DNA from 2 places in the Actinomadura napierensis genome. Region 1 is predicted to be linked to the other one. Evidence: riboswitches for the same ligand, from Rfam matches in the RefSeq annotation. Region 1 holds a riboswitch; the other holds the start of a gene.
What was found. Region 1 has a riboswitch for glycine ahead of gcvT (glycine cleavage system aminomethyltransferase GcvT). Riboswitches for the same ligand answer to the same signal wherever they lie in the genome.
Positions count from the first base shown of each region.

Region 2: another riboswitch for glycine. It lies ahead of gcvP (aminomethyl-transferring glycine dehydrogenase); the one in region 1 lies ahead of gcvT (glycine cleavage system aminomethyltransferase GcvT).

Region 1 covers NZ_BAAAMR010000074.1:26,896-30,294, forward strand. The annotation lists gene ABD296_RS33200 (serine hydroxymethyltransferase) at 1-233, opposite strand, end outside; gene gcvH (glycine cleavage system protein GcvH) at 235-639, opposite strand; gene gcvT (glycine cleavage system aminomethyltransferase GcvT) at 655-1,758, opposite strand; glycine riboswitch at 1,832-1,932, opposite strand; glycine riboswitch at 1,937-2,032, opposite strand; gene ABD296_RS33215 (hypothetical protein) at 2,225-2,599, opposite strand; gene ABD296_RS33220 (3-oxoacyl-ACP reductase) at 2,725-3,399, opposite strand, start outside.
Region 2 covers NZ_BAAAMR010000162.1:7,632-11,030, reverse strand. The annotation lists gene gcvP (aminomethyl-transferring glycine dehydrogenase) at 1-1,554, opposite strand, end outside; glycine riboswitch at 1,614-1,724, opposite strand; glycine riboswitch at 1,725-1,819, opposite strand; gene ABD296_RS45655 (lysylphosphatidylglycerol synthase transmembrane domain-containing protein) at 2,097-3,399, shown strand, end outside.

The sequences.
Region 1 (3,399 bases):
ATCGCGAGCTGCTCGGTGACGTCCACGTACTCGCAGCCGCCGTAGTACCGCCGGCCCGGGTACCCCTCGGCGTACTTGTTGGTCAGGACGGAGCCCTGCGCCTCCAGCACCGACACCGGCGCGAAGTTCTCCGACGCGATCATCTCGAGGGTGGACTGCTGGCGGCGCAGCTCGGCGTCCACCGCCGCGGCGACCTCCGGGTCGGCCGCGGCGAGGGAGTCATGCAGACCCACGTCAGCTCTCCTCGATCAGCTTGTCGTAGGACTCGGCGTCCAGCAGGTCGCCCGGCTCGTCGGAGATCCGCACCTTGAAGATCCAGCCCTCGCCGTACGGGTCGTCGTTGATCACCTTGGGCTCGTCCACCACCGCGCCGTTGATCGCGGTGATCTCGCCGCTGACCGGCGAGAACAGGTCGCTGACCGACTTGGTCGACTCGATCTCCCCGCACGGCTCGCCGGCCTCGACGTTGTCGCCCTCGGAGGGCTGCAGCTCGAGGTAGACGATCTCGCCGAGCGCGTCGGCGGCGTGCGCGGTGATGCCGACCGTGACGATGCCGTCCTCTGCTTCTGAACCAGCAGGGCCGAGGCCGGCCACCCACTCGTGCTCTTCGCTGTAGCGGAGCTGCTCCGGAACGCTCACGTCTTTTTCTCTCTTTCAGGAACGCTTGTAGAACGGCAGTGCGACCACGTCGACCGGCTCCTGCCTGCCGCGCACATCCACGGCGAGGCCGGTCTCCTCGACGCCGCTGTCGAGGTAGGCCATGGCGATCGGCCTGCCCAGTGTGGGCGACGGGGCACCGCTCGTCACCACACCGCACGGCGTGCCGCCGGACGTGACGACCTGGTACCCCTTCCGGGGCGCGCGACGCCCGCGCGCCACCAGTCCCACGAGCCTACGGCCCGCGGGGGTCTGCGCCTGCGCCGCCAGGGCGGCCTTGCCGACGAAGTCGACCGCCTTCTCGAGTTTGACGACACGTCCGAGGCCGGCCTCGAACGGGGTGGTCTCCGCGGTCAGCTCGTTGCCGTACAGCGGCATGCCCGCCTCCAGCCGCAGCGTGTCCCGCGCCGACAGCCCGGCGGGCACCACCCCGTCGACCGCGGCCAGCGCCTTCCACAGCGCGACGGCGTCGGACGCGTCGACGAACAGCTCGAAGCCGTCCTCGCCGGTGTAGCCGGTACGGGCGATGAGGGCGTCCACCTCGGCGACGCGGTCGGCGAGGATCGCGTAGTAGCGCAGGTCGGCGAGCGGCGCGCCGGTGAACCCCTCCAGGATCGCCTGCGCCCGCGGGCCCTGCAGGGCGATCAGCGCGTAGGCGTCGGAGCGGTCGTCCACGGCGGCCTCGAAGCCCGCGGCCCGCTCGGTCAGCGCCTCCCGGACGACCGCGACGTTCGACGCGTTCGCGACGACCATCCACGTCTCGTCCGCCAGCCGGTAGACGATCAGGTCGTCCAGGACGCCGCCGTCCGGATCGCAGATCATCGTGTAGCGGGCCTTGCCCACCGCCATCGGCGACAGGTTCCCGACCAGCGCGTAGTCGAGCGCGTTGGCCGCGCCCGGACCGGACAGGAAGATCTCTCCCATGTGGGACAGGTCGAACAGCCCCGCGCCGGTGCGGACGGCCTGGTGCTCGGCGGTCTCGCTCGCGTAGCGCAGCGGCATCAGATGGCCGGCGAAGTCGACGAGATTCGCGCCGAGGTCCTGGTGGACGTCGTGCAGCGGCGTCTTCTTCGCGGCCTTCGAGGACGGATCGGCGGACATCGGTTCGGCTCCTTCGTCACGGGCGCGCGTGGTCCATCGTCCCACTCGCGCACCGGGCGTATCGGTGCCTCCCCCTCTGTCATCGGCGCCTGAGAGCTTCACCCGCCGCCCCGGTACGGGACGCGGCGCGGGCTTTCACCTTCGGCGGGGGAACGCGTCCCCGCTTTCCAGAGGTCGCCTGCTCCGTGCGGTCCATGGGCCTGAGAGGTTCCGGGGAGGATTTGCTCCTTCGGCGTCCCACACCGGCTGCGTAGGACTCTCCCGCACGGGATTAACGGCTGCGCGCAAGGCTAGCAGCGGCAACGCCATGCCACCAGCGCCCGACGCCGGCTCCGCACGCGGGCTCGGCGGCGTGCCGGCCTCAGGCGTTGCGATCGCGTGCGAAGCCAAGTTCGAGCCTGCGAGGACTTGATCGCGCAGCGAGCCCCCAGGCCCGACCGCCGAGGGCGATGCAATGGGCGGGTGTCTATTTGGGCGTCGCCGCGGGGGTGCCGGACATCGCCTTCACGCACGTCTGCAGCGCCGCCTTGATCTTGGCCAGCTCGGCCTTGGACGGCGTAGAACTCGGGTGCGGGCTGGGCATCGTCACGCCCTGCTTGCGCACGCAGTCGTTGAACTTCTTGGCGGCCGCCGCCGTCCCGCCGCCCGGGGCGGTCGGCACGGCGCTCGCGCCGCCGCCGGCCGAGCCGCCGGACCCGTCGGACGTCCCGGACGGCGCCGGTGCCGTCGCCGGGGAGGAGGCCGGGGAACCGGACGCGGCCGAGTCCTTCTTGCCGTCCGAGCCGCCGCATCCGCCGAGCGCGAGCGACAACGCCAGGACCGCCACGAGACTGCGCTTCACAGGGATCACTTCTCCAGGGACCGGGATGGAAAGCGCCATGATGCGCAGAAAACCGTGCGCGCGCATACCGACGCGCATGCCAAGAAAACGCGGTTCGCTTAGCACCGCACCTCATAACGGGCGCTCTAGAGCGGCGTCACATAGGCCCCGGAGATGCCGCCGTCCACCAGGAACTCCGACGCCGTGATGAACGACGCGTCGTCCGACGCCAGGAACGCGACCGCCGCCGCGATCTCCGACGCCTCGGCGAAGCGCCCCACCGGGACGTGGACGAGGCGCCGCGCGGCCCGCTCCGGGTCCTTGGCGAACAGCTCCTGGAGGAGGGGGGTGTTCACGGGTCCGGGGCACAGCGCGTTCACGCGGACGCCCTGCCGCGCGAACTGCACGCCCAGTTCCCGGGACATCGCCAGGACGCCGCCCTTGGACGCGGTGTAGGAGATCTGCGAGGTCGCCGCGCCCATCACCGCCACGAACGACGCCGTGTTGATGATCGACCCCTTGCCCTGCTCCAGCATGTACGGGATGACGTGCTTGCAGCACAGGTAGACGCTGGTCAGGTTGACGTCCTGGACGCGCTTCCAGGCGTCCAGGCCGGTCTCCAGGATCGAGTCGTCGTCGGGCGGGGAGATCCCGGCGTTGTTGAACGCGACGTCGATGCGCCCGTAGGCGTCCCGGACCGTCCGGTAGAGGGCCTTGACCTCGTCCTCGCCGGTCACGTCCACCTTGACGAACAGGCCGCCGAGCTCCTCGGCGGCGCTCTTGCCGGCGGTCTCGTCGACGTCGGCCACGACGACCTTCGC
Region 2 (3,399 bases), on a different contig from region 1:
CATCTCGGCGGTGGCGTTCAGCTTCATCGTGCAGGAGCCGAGCGGGATCATCGAGCGGTCGAGCGCGATGTCCTTGTCCTGGAGCCGGCGCAGGTAGCGCAGCATCGCGGTCTCGGAGCGGTGCGCGTGGAAGACCGGGTGGGTCAGGTAGGGGCTCTCGCGGCGCAGGCCGTCCGGGATCGCCTCCTCGGCGCCGGCGACCTCGGCGGGCACCCCGAACGCCTCCAGGACGGCGGTGACGTGCTCGGGCAGCGTCGTCTCGTCGCAGGCGACGGCGACGAGGTCGGCGCCGGACGGCCGCAGGTTGATCCCGCGCTCGCGGGCGGCCTCGGCGACCTCGGCGGCCCGGCCGGGGACGCGGGCGAGGACGGTGTCGAAGAAGGCGCCGTGGACGATCTCGACGCCGCCGGCGCGCAGCCCCGCGGCGATCTCGGCGGCGCGGCGGTGCGTCCGCTGGGCGATGGCGGCGAGCCCCTCCGGCCCGTGGTAGACGGCGTACATGCTCGCCATCACGGCCAGGAGGACCTGCGCGGTGCAGATGTTGCTGGTGGCCTTCTCGCGGCGGATGTGCTGCTCGCGGGTCTGCAGGGCCAGGCGGTAGGCGGTGGCGCCGTCGGCGTCGACGGACACGCCGACGAGGCGTCCGGGCAACTGCCGCTGGATGCCCTCGCCGACCGCCATGTAGCCGGCGTGCGGGCCGCCGAACCCGTAGGGGACGCCGAACCGCTGCGCGGAGCCCACGGCGATGTCGGCGCCGGACTCGCCCGGCGGCCGCAGCAGCGTCAGGGCGAGCAGGTCGGCGGCGACGACGACCTTCGCGCCGCGCTCGTGCGCCTGCGCGGCGAGCGGCTCCAGGTCGCGGACGACGCCCGACGCTCCCGGGTACTGCAGCAGGACGCCGAAGAAGTCGCCGTCCGGCAGACCGCCGGACAGGTCCGCGGTGACGACCTCGATGCCGAGCGGGACCGCCCGGGTCCGCACGACCTCGATCGTCTGCGGGAGCGCGTCGGCGTCCACCAGGAACGTCCCGGGCTCCTTGCGCTTGGACACGCGGTGCGCGAGGGCCATGGCCTCGGCGGCGGCGGTGCCCTCGTCCAGCATGGAGGCGTTGGCGACCGGCAGGCCGGTCAGGTCGGCGACGACCGTCTGGAAGTTCAGCAGCGCCTCGAGGCGGCCCTGCGAGATCTCCGGCTGGTAGGGCGTGTAGGCGGTGTACCAGCCCGGGTTCTCCAGCACGTTGCGCAGGATCACGCCCGGCGTCGTCGTCCCGTGGTAGCCGAGTCCGATCATCGAGGTGAGCACGGTGTTGCGGGACGCCAGCTCGCGCAGCCGGGCCAGCGCGGCGGTCTCGCTCAGCGCGGGCGGCAGCTCCAGCGGCCGGGAGGTGCGGATCCCGGCCGGGACGGCGTCGCCGATCAGCGCCTCGGCGCCGGAGTAGCCGATGGCGGCCAGCATCCGGGCCCGCTCGTCCGGGGACGGGCCGACATGGCGGTCGGCGAACGTGGAACGGGCATCCTGCGGCGAGGCCACGGGCGCGAAGAACTGGGCGGTCATGGAGAGCCTCCTGGCTGCTGCGGTCGCTCAGGGCCGCCGCCGGCTACGGCCGGCGGCCGGTCTCCCCCTCTGTCATCGGCACCTGAGAGCTTCCCCCGCGCAGCGGGATTTCCCCTTCGGTGAGCCGCCCTCCCCGGTCAGGGGGATCGGCGCCTGCTTTCCAGAGGTGCCTCGCCCGAGCGGTCCTTTTGCCTGAGAGGTTCCGGGGAGGTTGCCCCTTCGGCGCCCCACGCTGGCCGCGTGGGGTCTCTCCCGCACAGGGTCGACGGCATGTCCGGAACAAACCCTACCCAACCATCGCCCCGGCGATCGTCGCGCGCCCCCGCCCGCCGTCGCGACGGCGGCGCGTCCCGCCGCGCGGAACCGGGGTGATGGACGGCCCGGGCATCTACCGGCAAGTACGATGTGCACAGCTCACCGGGGCGGGACGGGCCGCGGCGCCGTCCAGGCGGCCGGCCGGGCCGGGGGCCGCCGCTCGACGGCGCCCCGCCGGCCCTGGGACGCTGATCACGATGGCGGACGGTCAGGGCGGCGATACGGCGGTGACACAGACCCACGGCGGGGCGGTGCGCCCGTCGACGGGCGCCACCGCCGGCGTCCCCGTGGACGAGCCCGCCCAGCCGGACCGGATCCGCCGGTCCGGCGACGCGATCAGGTTCGGGGTCTCCTGCGTTGGGCTCGCGGCGGTGATGCTGCTGGTGTCGATCGCCCAGCAGACCACGCACGGGCTGCAGACCGACATCGCGCAGGGCACCGCGCACGCCCCCCGCATGCTGCTGTCGCTGGCCACCCTCGCCTCCAGCTTCGGCGTGCTGACCGCGCCGATCGCGTTCGCGGTCGAGCGGATGTTCCGCAAGGACGGCATGCGGGTGGCGATCGCGCTGCTGGCCGCCGTGATCGCGTTCGGCGTCACGGTCGGCCTGGACGACTGGGTGACCAGCGCGGCGCCCGGCGGGGTGCTGGACTCGCTGATCTGGGGCGGCACCAGCACCGCGCCGGTGCACACCGACATCGCGCCGGTGATCGCGTTCGTCACGGCGGTCGGGATGGCGGGCCGGACCCGCTGGCAGGCGGTGACGTGGACGTTCATCGGGCTGGCCGCGCTGACCGGGCTCACCGCGTCGTACGCGTCCGTCGCGGCGCTCGCCGCCACCTACCTGCTCGGCCGCGCGATCGGCTACGGCACCCTGTACGCGGCCGGCACGCCGAACCCGCGGCCGTCCGGGACGGCGGTGGTCTCCACGCTGGAGCGGCTGGGGCTGTCCCCGCGCCGCGCCGCCCGCCTCGACGACCCCGGTGAGACGGGCCAGGACCGCCGCTACGGCGTCCTGCTCGACCGGGACGGCGAAAAGGACCGCGCAGCGCGGCGGACCGGCCCGTGGGACCTGGAGGTCCGGGTCCTGGACCGCGACCAGCAGACCGCCGGGCTGCTGTACCGGATGTGGCGGACGCTGCGGCTCAGCCGCACCACCACGGGACGGGCGCTGCGCCCGCTGCGCCGCTCCCTGGAGCTCGAGTCCCTGATGGCGTACGCGGTGGACGCCGCGGGCGCGCGCACGCCGCGGCTCGTGGGGACGTCCGAGGTCGGCACGGAGGCGGCGCTGCTGGCCTTCGAGCACGTGCCGGGGCGGCGGCTCGCGGACGTCCCGGGCGACGAACTCACCGACGGGATGCTCGCCGACGCGTGGCGGCAGTTCCGGCGGCTGCAGGAGGGCCGGCTCGCGCACCGGCGGCTGGAGGACGACACGGTCCTCGTCGGCGACGACGGCCGCGTGTACCTCACCGACATGCGGTCCGGGGAGATCGCCTCCGGCGACCTCGCGTTGCTGCTGGACCTGGCGCAGC